Regions from separate parts of the Hylemonella sp. P2_B10 genome, predicted to be linked through region 2. Evidence: predicted binding sites of a transcription regulator. Region 2 holds the regulator's gene; each other region holds the start of a gene.
The links. The regulator FliA, encoded in region 2, starts transcription of late flagellar genes. The targets are predictions, from matches to a motif close to CTAAAGTTTNNNNNNNNNNNGCCGNTA.

Region 1: the regulator FliA is predicted to act here: its motif matches at 990-1,016, upstream of fliS (flagellar export chaperone FliS).
Region 3: the regulator FliA is predicted to act here: its motif matches at 1,218-1,244, upstream of AC1DX2_RS25670 (flagellin N-terminal helical domain-containing protein).

What each region holds. Positions count from the first base shown of each region.
Region 1 is NZ_JBFUDE010000008.1:24,720-26,982, reverse strand. It holds gene fliD (flagellar filament capping protein FliD) at 1-908, shown strand, start outside; gene fliS (flagellar export chaperone FliS) at 1,046-1,465, shown strand; gene AC1DX2_RS25655 (flagellar protein FliT) at 1,482-1,781, shown strand; gene fliE (flagellar hook-basal body complex protein FliE) at 1,876-2,187, opposite strand.
Region 2 is NZ_JBFUDE010000007.1:10,755-13,017, reverse strand. It holds gene flgA (flagellar basal body P-ring formation chaperone FlgA) at 1-69, shown strand, start outside; gene flgM (flagellar biosynthesis anti-sigma factor FlgM) at 189-509, shown strand; gene AC1DX2_RS24530 (hypothetical protein) at 542-916, shown strand; gene AC1DX2_RS24525 (RNA polymerase sigma factor FliA) at 995-1,711, opposite strand; gene AC1DX2_RS24520 (hypothetical protein) at 1,711-2,263, opposite strand, start outside.
Region 3 is NZ_JBFUDE010000008.1:27,871-30,133, forward strand. It holds gene AC1DX2_RS25670 (flagellin N-terminal helical domain-containing protein) at 1-1,031, opposite strand, end outside; gene AC1DX2_RS25675 (flagellin N-terminal helical domain-containing protein) at 1,495-2,263, shown strand, end outside.

The DNA.
Region 1 (2,263 bases), on a different contig from region 2:
GCCAGCGCCTGCTGATACGCTCCAACACGACCGGGCAGGCGGCCGGCTACCGCATCCAGGCCACCGACGATGACGCCGACAACACCGACAGCGCCGGCCTGTCCAGCCTGGCCTTCGACCCGGGCACGGCGGCCTCGGGAGGGGCCAGCGGCTTCGGCATGGGGCTCAATGGCTTCCAGGAGGCCAGCAATTCCATCGCCACCATCAACGGTGTCACCGTGCAGTCAGCCGACAACACGGTGAAGGACGCGGTGCCGGGCGTGACGCTGAAGCTGGGCGCGGTGACCACCGCGCCGGTGAACATCGACGTCAGCACGGATTCCGCCGCCATCACCAAGAACATCCAGGCCCTGGTGGATGCCTACAACGCGCTGAACGCCAGCCTGGCCGATGCCACCAAATATGACAGCGCGACCAAAACCGCCGGCGTGCTGCAGGGCGACTCGGTGATCGTGGGGTTGCAAAACGCGCTGCGCAGCATGATGACCTCATCCACCACCGGGTCTAGCTTCAGCAACCTGGCTTCTGTGGGCATCACGCTGCAACTGGGTGGCGCCCTGACGGTGGACGCCAGCAAACTCAACGCGGCCATCACCAACAAACTGCCGGACCTGAAGAACCTGTTCGCCTTGAACAACAGCAATGCTGCCACCAATGGCATCGCCCGCAAGGCCAAGGATTTCGCCACTGGCGCACTGGCGGTGAGTGGACTGATCACCAACCAGACCAATGCCTTGCAAAAGCAGTCCGACAACAACCAGAAAGCCCAGGACAAGGTCTCGGCCCACGCCGATGTGGTGGCGGCCCAGCTGAAGGCGACCTACAGCGCGCTGGACGTGCAGATGGGTTCGCTGACGGCGCTGAACCAGTTTGTCACCCAGCAGATTGCGCTCTGGAACAAGAGTTGACGTCGCCGGGCGGGGTGGCCACGGGCCACTGCCCGGATTTTGCAATCCTTGGGATTGCGCCGCCTTGGGGCCACAATTCAGATTGAGTTTCTGCAGGATGTGCCGATAACTGAGATATCAGTTTCATGGGACACGCAATGTACACCTCCGTCACCGCCCGGTCCGCCTCCGCCTACAAGCGGGTCGGACTGGAAACCAGCGTGGAAGGCGCCAGCCCGCACCGGCTGGTCGCACTGCTGTTCGACGGTTTGCTGCAGTCCTTGTCCGCCGCCCGTGCGGCCATGGCGCGCGGCGACGTTGCCGCCAAAGGCCGGGAGATCAGCAAGGCGGTGAGCATCATCGAGCAGGGGCTGAAAGCCGGTCTGGACGATTCGAAGGGTGCCAGCGAGATCGCCGCCAATCTTCGGGCTGTTTATTCATACAGCACCGCGCGCCTGACGCTGGCCAATCTGCGCAACGACGAAAGCCTGTTGCTGGAAGTGCGCGACCTCATCGTGCCCATCGCCGACGCCTGGAACCAGGTGCGCGAGCAAGTGGCCACTCCCCATACCAATTGAGCAGGAGAGAACGACAATGGCACAACAGATGCTGATGGACTATTACAAGGCCATTGAAGACAGCAGCCGCAAGATGCTGGAAGCGGCCAAGGCCGAAAACTGGGACGAGGTGGTGCGCTTCGAAGGGGCCTGCGCGGTCCTGATAGAGCAATTGCGCTACCAGGCCACGGTGGAGGAGCTGTCAAATGAGTTGCGCCAGGAAAAAGCGCGCATCATGACGCGCATCCTGATCAACGACGCCGAGGTGCGCACGCTGGCTGAACCTTGGCTGATGCATGGGGACCCGCTGGAAGGGCGGCCGGTCACGTTGCATTGAAGTGGTTTGTCCGGCAAGGTGAACAGCCGGACAGCTACGAAGTGTTGAGGACAGAGCAAAATCGCTGCGCAATTTTGGTCTGTCCCGCAATGCCTCACACTTGCATATTCATGATGTCGGTGTAAGCCTGCACCATGCGGTTGCGCACATGCAGGGTGGCGGTGAAGCCGATTTGCGCCTTCTGTATCGCCACCATGGTTTCTTCCAGGCTGACGTTGGGGTTGTCCATCTGCACTTCCTGCTGCAGCCGGGTGGCCTGGTTCTGAGCCGCGCTGACCGAATTCAAGGCGCTTTTCAGCGCGCCGCCAAAGCCTCCCGCCTCCTGCGCGCCGCCTGTACGAACGCCACCTGCGCGGGTGGCGGCGGTGCTCACCGGCATGGTGGTGGGGGTCAGGCGTAGGTCCATGGCTGTGTCCGTGGGAAAGGGTGCTGGAATACTAGCAATCCCCGGGGGTGACACATTTTTTCAATTGAAGGGTAAA
Region 2 (2,263 bases):
CGCATGGACAATGGCCGCGTCATGTCGGGCATGGTGCTGGATACCCGTACAGTTAAACTGGAACTGTAACGGGAACTGTAAAAAGACGTTTAATCTGTCATGAAAGCCGAAATACCGCTCAAGTCAGCTCCCCCGGGGCCGATACAGAACGTACGAGGCTACGTCCAAAGTAGTTTTGGAGCATGACAATGAAGATCACAGGTCAACCCCCAGAGAAACAGGTAGGCGCGAGCCCGCCACCGGCTGCCGCCGCCAAGGCCAGCCAGAGTGCGGCCGCCGCTGCCCAGTCCAACGCCACCTCGGCCGGCGTCGCCGTGACCGTGTCCACCCAGGCACTTGCCCTGGATCGCCTGTCGGCCACCCAGGGCAGTGACAGCGAAGTGGACACCGCCAAGGTGGAGGCCGTGCGCACCGCCATCGAGCAAGGCACCTACCTGGTGAGCCCTGAGGCGATTGCCGACAAGCTGCTGGCCAACGCGCAAGAAATGTTCAACCGCACGCAGAACTGAAGCGCGCGTTTTTCACCTGAAAGAATCTTTTCATGCTTTCTCCCGCCGCTGACCAATTGCTGAGCAACGTGGAAGCCAGGCTGGAGGAAGTTGCGCGTGCCGTGGCCGGCAAGGATGCTGAAGGCCTGGCGCTTGCCTGCGCCGAGTTGCGCCACAGCATGCAGATGTGTTCCCATGGCTTGGCGCAGTTGGCGCCCAAGCAGCGGCAACTGGCCACCCTGCGCGTCAAGCGCATTCAAACCTTGCTGGGCAACCAGCGTGGCGGTGTCGCCCGCCAATCGGCCCGGGTGGAGCTGGCATTGCAGGCCATCATGCCGGCCTCGCGCAGCAGCACCTATGGCAATGCCAAGGGCCCCTATGGCACCGGTGTGACGCAGACCGGCGCCTTCAAGCTGCTGGCGGCCTGAGGCTGTCCTGCGCCTGCTGGCGCAAATGGTCTTCCCTTGAAATTCTTGAAAAGATGCCCTGGCGGTTCGCCAGGGGGCTCAGTGTGAGCGCATCTTTGCGCGCAGGCGCGCAATGGACTGGCTGTGCAGCTGGCACACACGCGATTCGGTGACGCCCAGCACCAGCGCGATTTCCTTCAGGTTCATGTCGTTTTCGTAGTACATGCTCATGATGTACTGCTCGCGCTCGGGCAGCGTCTTGATGGCTGCCACCAGTGACTCGCGCAGGCGCTGGTCGCGCAGCACGGCCATGGGGTCGGCGTCGGTGTCGGTGAGGTGGCGGTCCAGGAAGCTGTCTTCGCCGTCGCCATGCGCCGTCATGTCTTCCAGGTAGACCAGTTGGGTGCCTTGCACCTTGCCCAGCAGCGACTGGTAGTCAGCCAGGGTCATGCCCAGTTCGGCGGCGATCTCGGACTCCACCGGGCTGCGCCCCAGCTTGTGCTCCAGCCTGCGCAGCGCCTGTTCTATGGTTTTCTGGCTCTTGCGCGAGCCACGTGACATCCAGTCGTGTTCGCGCAGCTCGTCGATCATCGCGCCGCGTATGCGCTGGGTGGCGAAGGTCTCGAACTGCACCCCCTGGGCTGCCTCATAGCGCGTCAGCGCCTCGGACAAGCCGATCAGCCCGACCTGGATCAGGTCGTCCACCTGCACGTTGGGTGGCAGCTTGGCCATCATGTGGTGCGCCAGCCGGCGCACCAGCGGCGAATACTGGCGAATCAGCGCGTCGCGGTCGAGCTGGCCCTTCGCGGTGTACATCAATGGCCTCCCGCCAACCTTTCCAAACTGTCCCGCCTTTCCAGCCCGGCGCGCGCGCGCAGCCAGGGACCACGGGCCAGCGGCTCGCGCTGCGCTCGGGGGGTGCCAGCTTCCAGCAGGCGCAACGCCAGGCGTTCCAGGTCATCGGAATCGGTGTCGTCCACCATGCGGATCTGCATGGCGTCCAGTGGGCAGTCCAGGAATGTCATGGCACAGTCTTGCAGGCTTCTTCCCACCGCGGAAGGGGAGGGCGCCCGGCTTTGCGGGGAGTCGCTCTGCATGGAAACAATGGTAGGTTGAAGTTTGCCGATTAGCAACAATTGCTTGAGTGCATGGTAGGCAGACACCAGCGAAGCCGGTGTGGCCGCGGCGGTGATCACCGGCTGTATGCCGCTGCTGAGCAGCAGCGAGGACAGCGCCTGTGCCGAAGCATACACCGCGATGACGCTGTAGTGGTGCAGGTGCTGGCCCAGCTCCATCACCGGCAGCCCGGTGCCCCCGGCCTGGTGACACAGGCGGCGCAGGCCGCGCCGTGCCGGCAGGGTGCTCCAG
Region 3 (2,263 bases), on a different contig from region 2:
TCAAAGCGGCTTTGCAAGGCGCCCAGATTGGCGCGTGAGCTGTTGACCTGGTTGATCGCACTGTCGATCTTCTTCAGCGCCACCCAGGCGTTGGCTTGGTTCTTCACATCCAGCGTGTCGATGCCGATGGCGTCGGTGGTGGTGGTGGTGGAGTTCACGCTGGTGGCCAGACCGGCCAGCGACAGGCCGGTGGTGGTGGCGGTGAAGCCGGCCAGCGTCACGGCAGCGGCGTCGCCGTTGGTGTCCAGTTTGGACGACATCACGTCGATGGCGTAGGTGCCACCCGACTCCACACGCAGGAAGGCCGTCACACCGGTGTCACCGGTCTTGCGGTTGATGGCTTCCACCACCTGGCCCATGCGCTCCTGGCCGGAACTGGCGGCCGTGATCGGGCCCAGGTCAATAGCCGTGCCACCGTTGACCGCGATGGTCAGCGTGCTGGTCGCGATCGAGCCTAGCGTGTTGACCGACGAGGCGGCAATGTTGCTGGTGGTCTTGTCGTAGGCGTAAGCCACGTCGGACAGGCCATCGGCACGGGTATTGGCCAGCGAGCCCACCGTGATGGTGTCACCGGAGTTGGCGCCCACCTGGAAGGCGCCGCCAGCGAAGGTGCCGTCCAGGATGTTGCGGCCGTTGAAGTTGGTGACCTTGGCCACGCGGTCGATTTCATCGCGCAACTGCGCCACTTCGGCCTGCAGCGCGTCGCGGTCGGCATCGCTGTTGGTGGAGTTGCCGGATTGCACGGCCAGTTCACGCATACGCTGCAGCATGTTGCTGACGTTGCCCAATGCGCCTTCAGCGGTCTGCGCCATGGAAATGCCGTCGTTGGCATTGCGGGCCGCCACCGTCAGGCCGCGCACCTGGGAGTTCATGCGCTCCGAGATAGACAGACCGGCGGCGTCGTCCTTGGCGCTGTTGACGCGCAAGCCCGACGACAGGCGCTGCATGGAGGTCGACAGCGAGCTCGCCGACATCGCCAAGTTGCGCTGGGCATTCAGCGAATTCAAGTTCGTATTGATCGTTGCAGCCATTTCGAAACTCCTAAAAAGATGAAAACCAGTCGTTCAACATACTCAGCTCTCAGCACCGGGGCTGAGGGCACGGACCGGGGTTCAGGAAACCCTTGCCGCCGTCGCCTCTAAGAAAGAGAACAGCGGCAATCCCGGATTTCCACGTTTGCCGGATGACACGTCAATCAACTGGCCCGTTGGATAGGTTTTCGGGTGATGGCTGGGAAACTTTAGAAAAAGCATGTAAATCCCCCCTTTTTTTAAGCGTATGGGGGGAAAAACCAATGCTGGCAATAACTTGCAACAGCTGGTTAAAGCAAGTCCCTTTGCCCCAGCCGCCGGAATTGGCCGTATTTTGGGCCGCTTATCCAGTCTACGGCTGCTCGTCGTTTCATCACAATTTCCCTCACTGCTAATGGTCTTTTGCCGGCGTCGCTGGCCCCGAAACCAGTGTTAGCCAACGATCAATTCACAGGAGCTCTGAATGGCTGCTACGATCAACACAAACATCAATTCGCTGAATGCGCAGCGAAACCTGGCCGCGTCGGCCAGTTCGCTGGCGACCTCCATGCAGCGGTTGTCTTCCGGTTTGCGTGTCAACAGCGCCAAGGATGATGCCGCCGGACTGGCGATCTCGGAGCGCATGAACACGCAGGTCCGCGGATTGACGGTTGCCGCACGCAACGCCAACGACGGCATCTCGCTGGCGCAAACGGCCGAAGGCGCCCTGGGCAAGGTCGGCGACATGTTGCAGCGCATGCGTGAACTGGCCGTGCAAGCGGGTAACGCCACCAACAGCGTGGCCGACCGCACCGCCTTGCAGGCCGAAGTCTCGCAGCTGACGGACGAAATCGACCGGGTTGCCAAGCAGACCACCTTCAACGGCCAGAAAATCCTGGACGGCACCTTTGCCGGCGCCGTGTTCCAGGTGGGCGCCAATTCCGGCGACAACGCCACGCTGGGCGCGCTGACCAATTCCACCGCGCAGGGCCTGTCGCACATCGCCTATGCCTACGACAACACCAACACCGGCATCGACCCGTCCAACGTCAACACGCTGACGTCCATTGCCACGGGCACACTGACCATCACGGTGGGCGCAGGCCTGCCCATCGATCTGGGCGCCATCGAGTCGGCCAGTTCTGGCCAGGAACGCATGGGCCAGATCATGGAGGCCATCAACCGCAAGGCTTCCGACACCGGCGTGTCGGCCTATCTGCAGCCCGATGGCAACGGCCTGTTCAACATCAGCC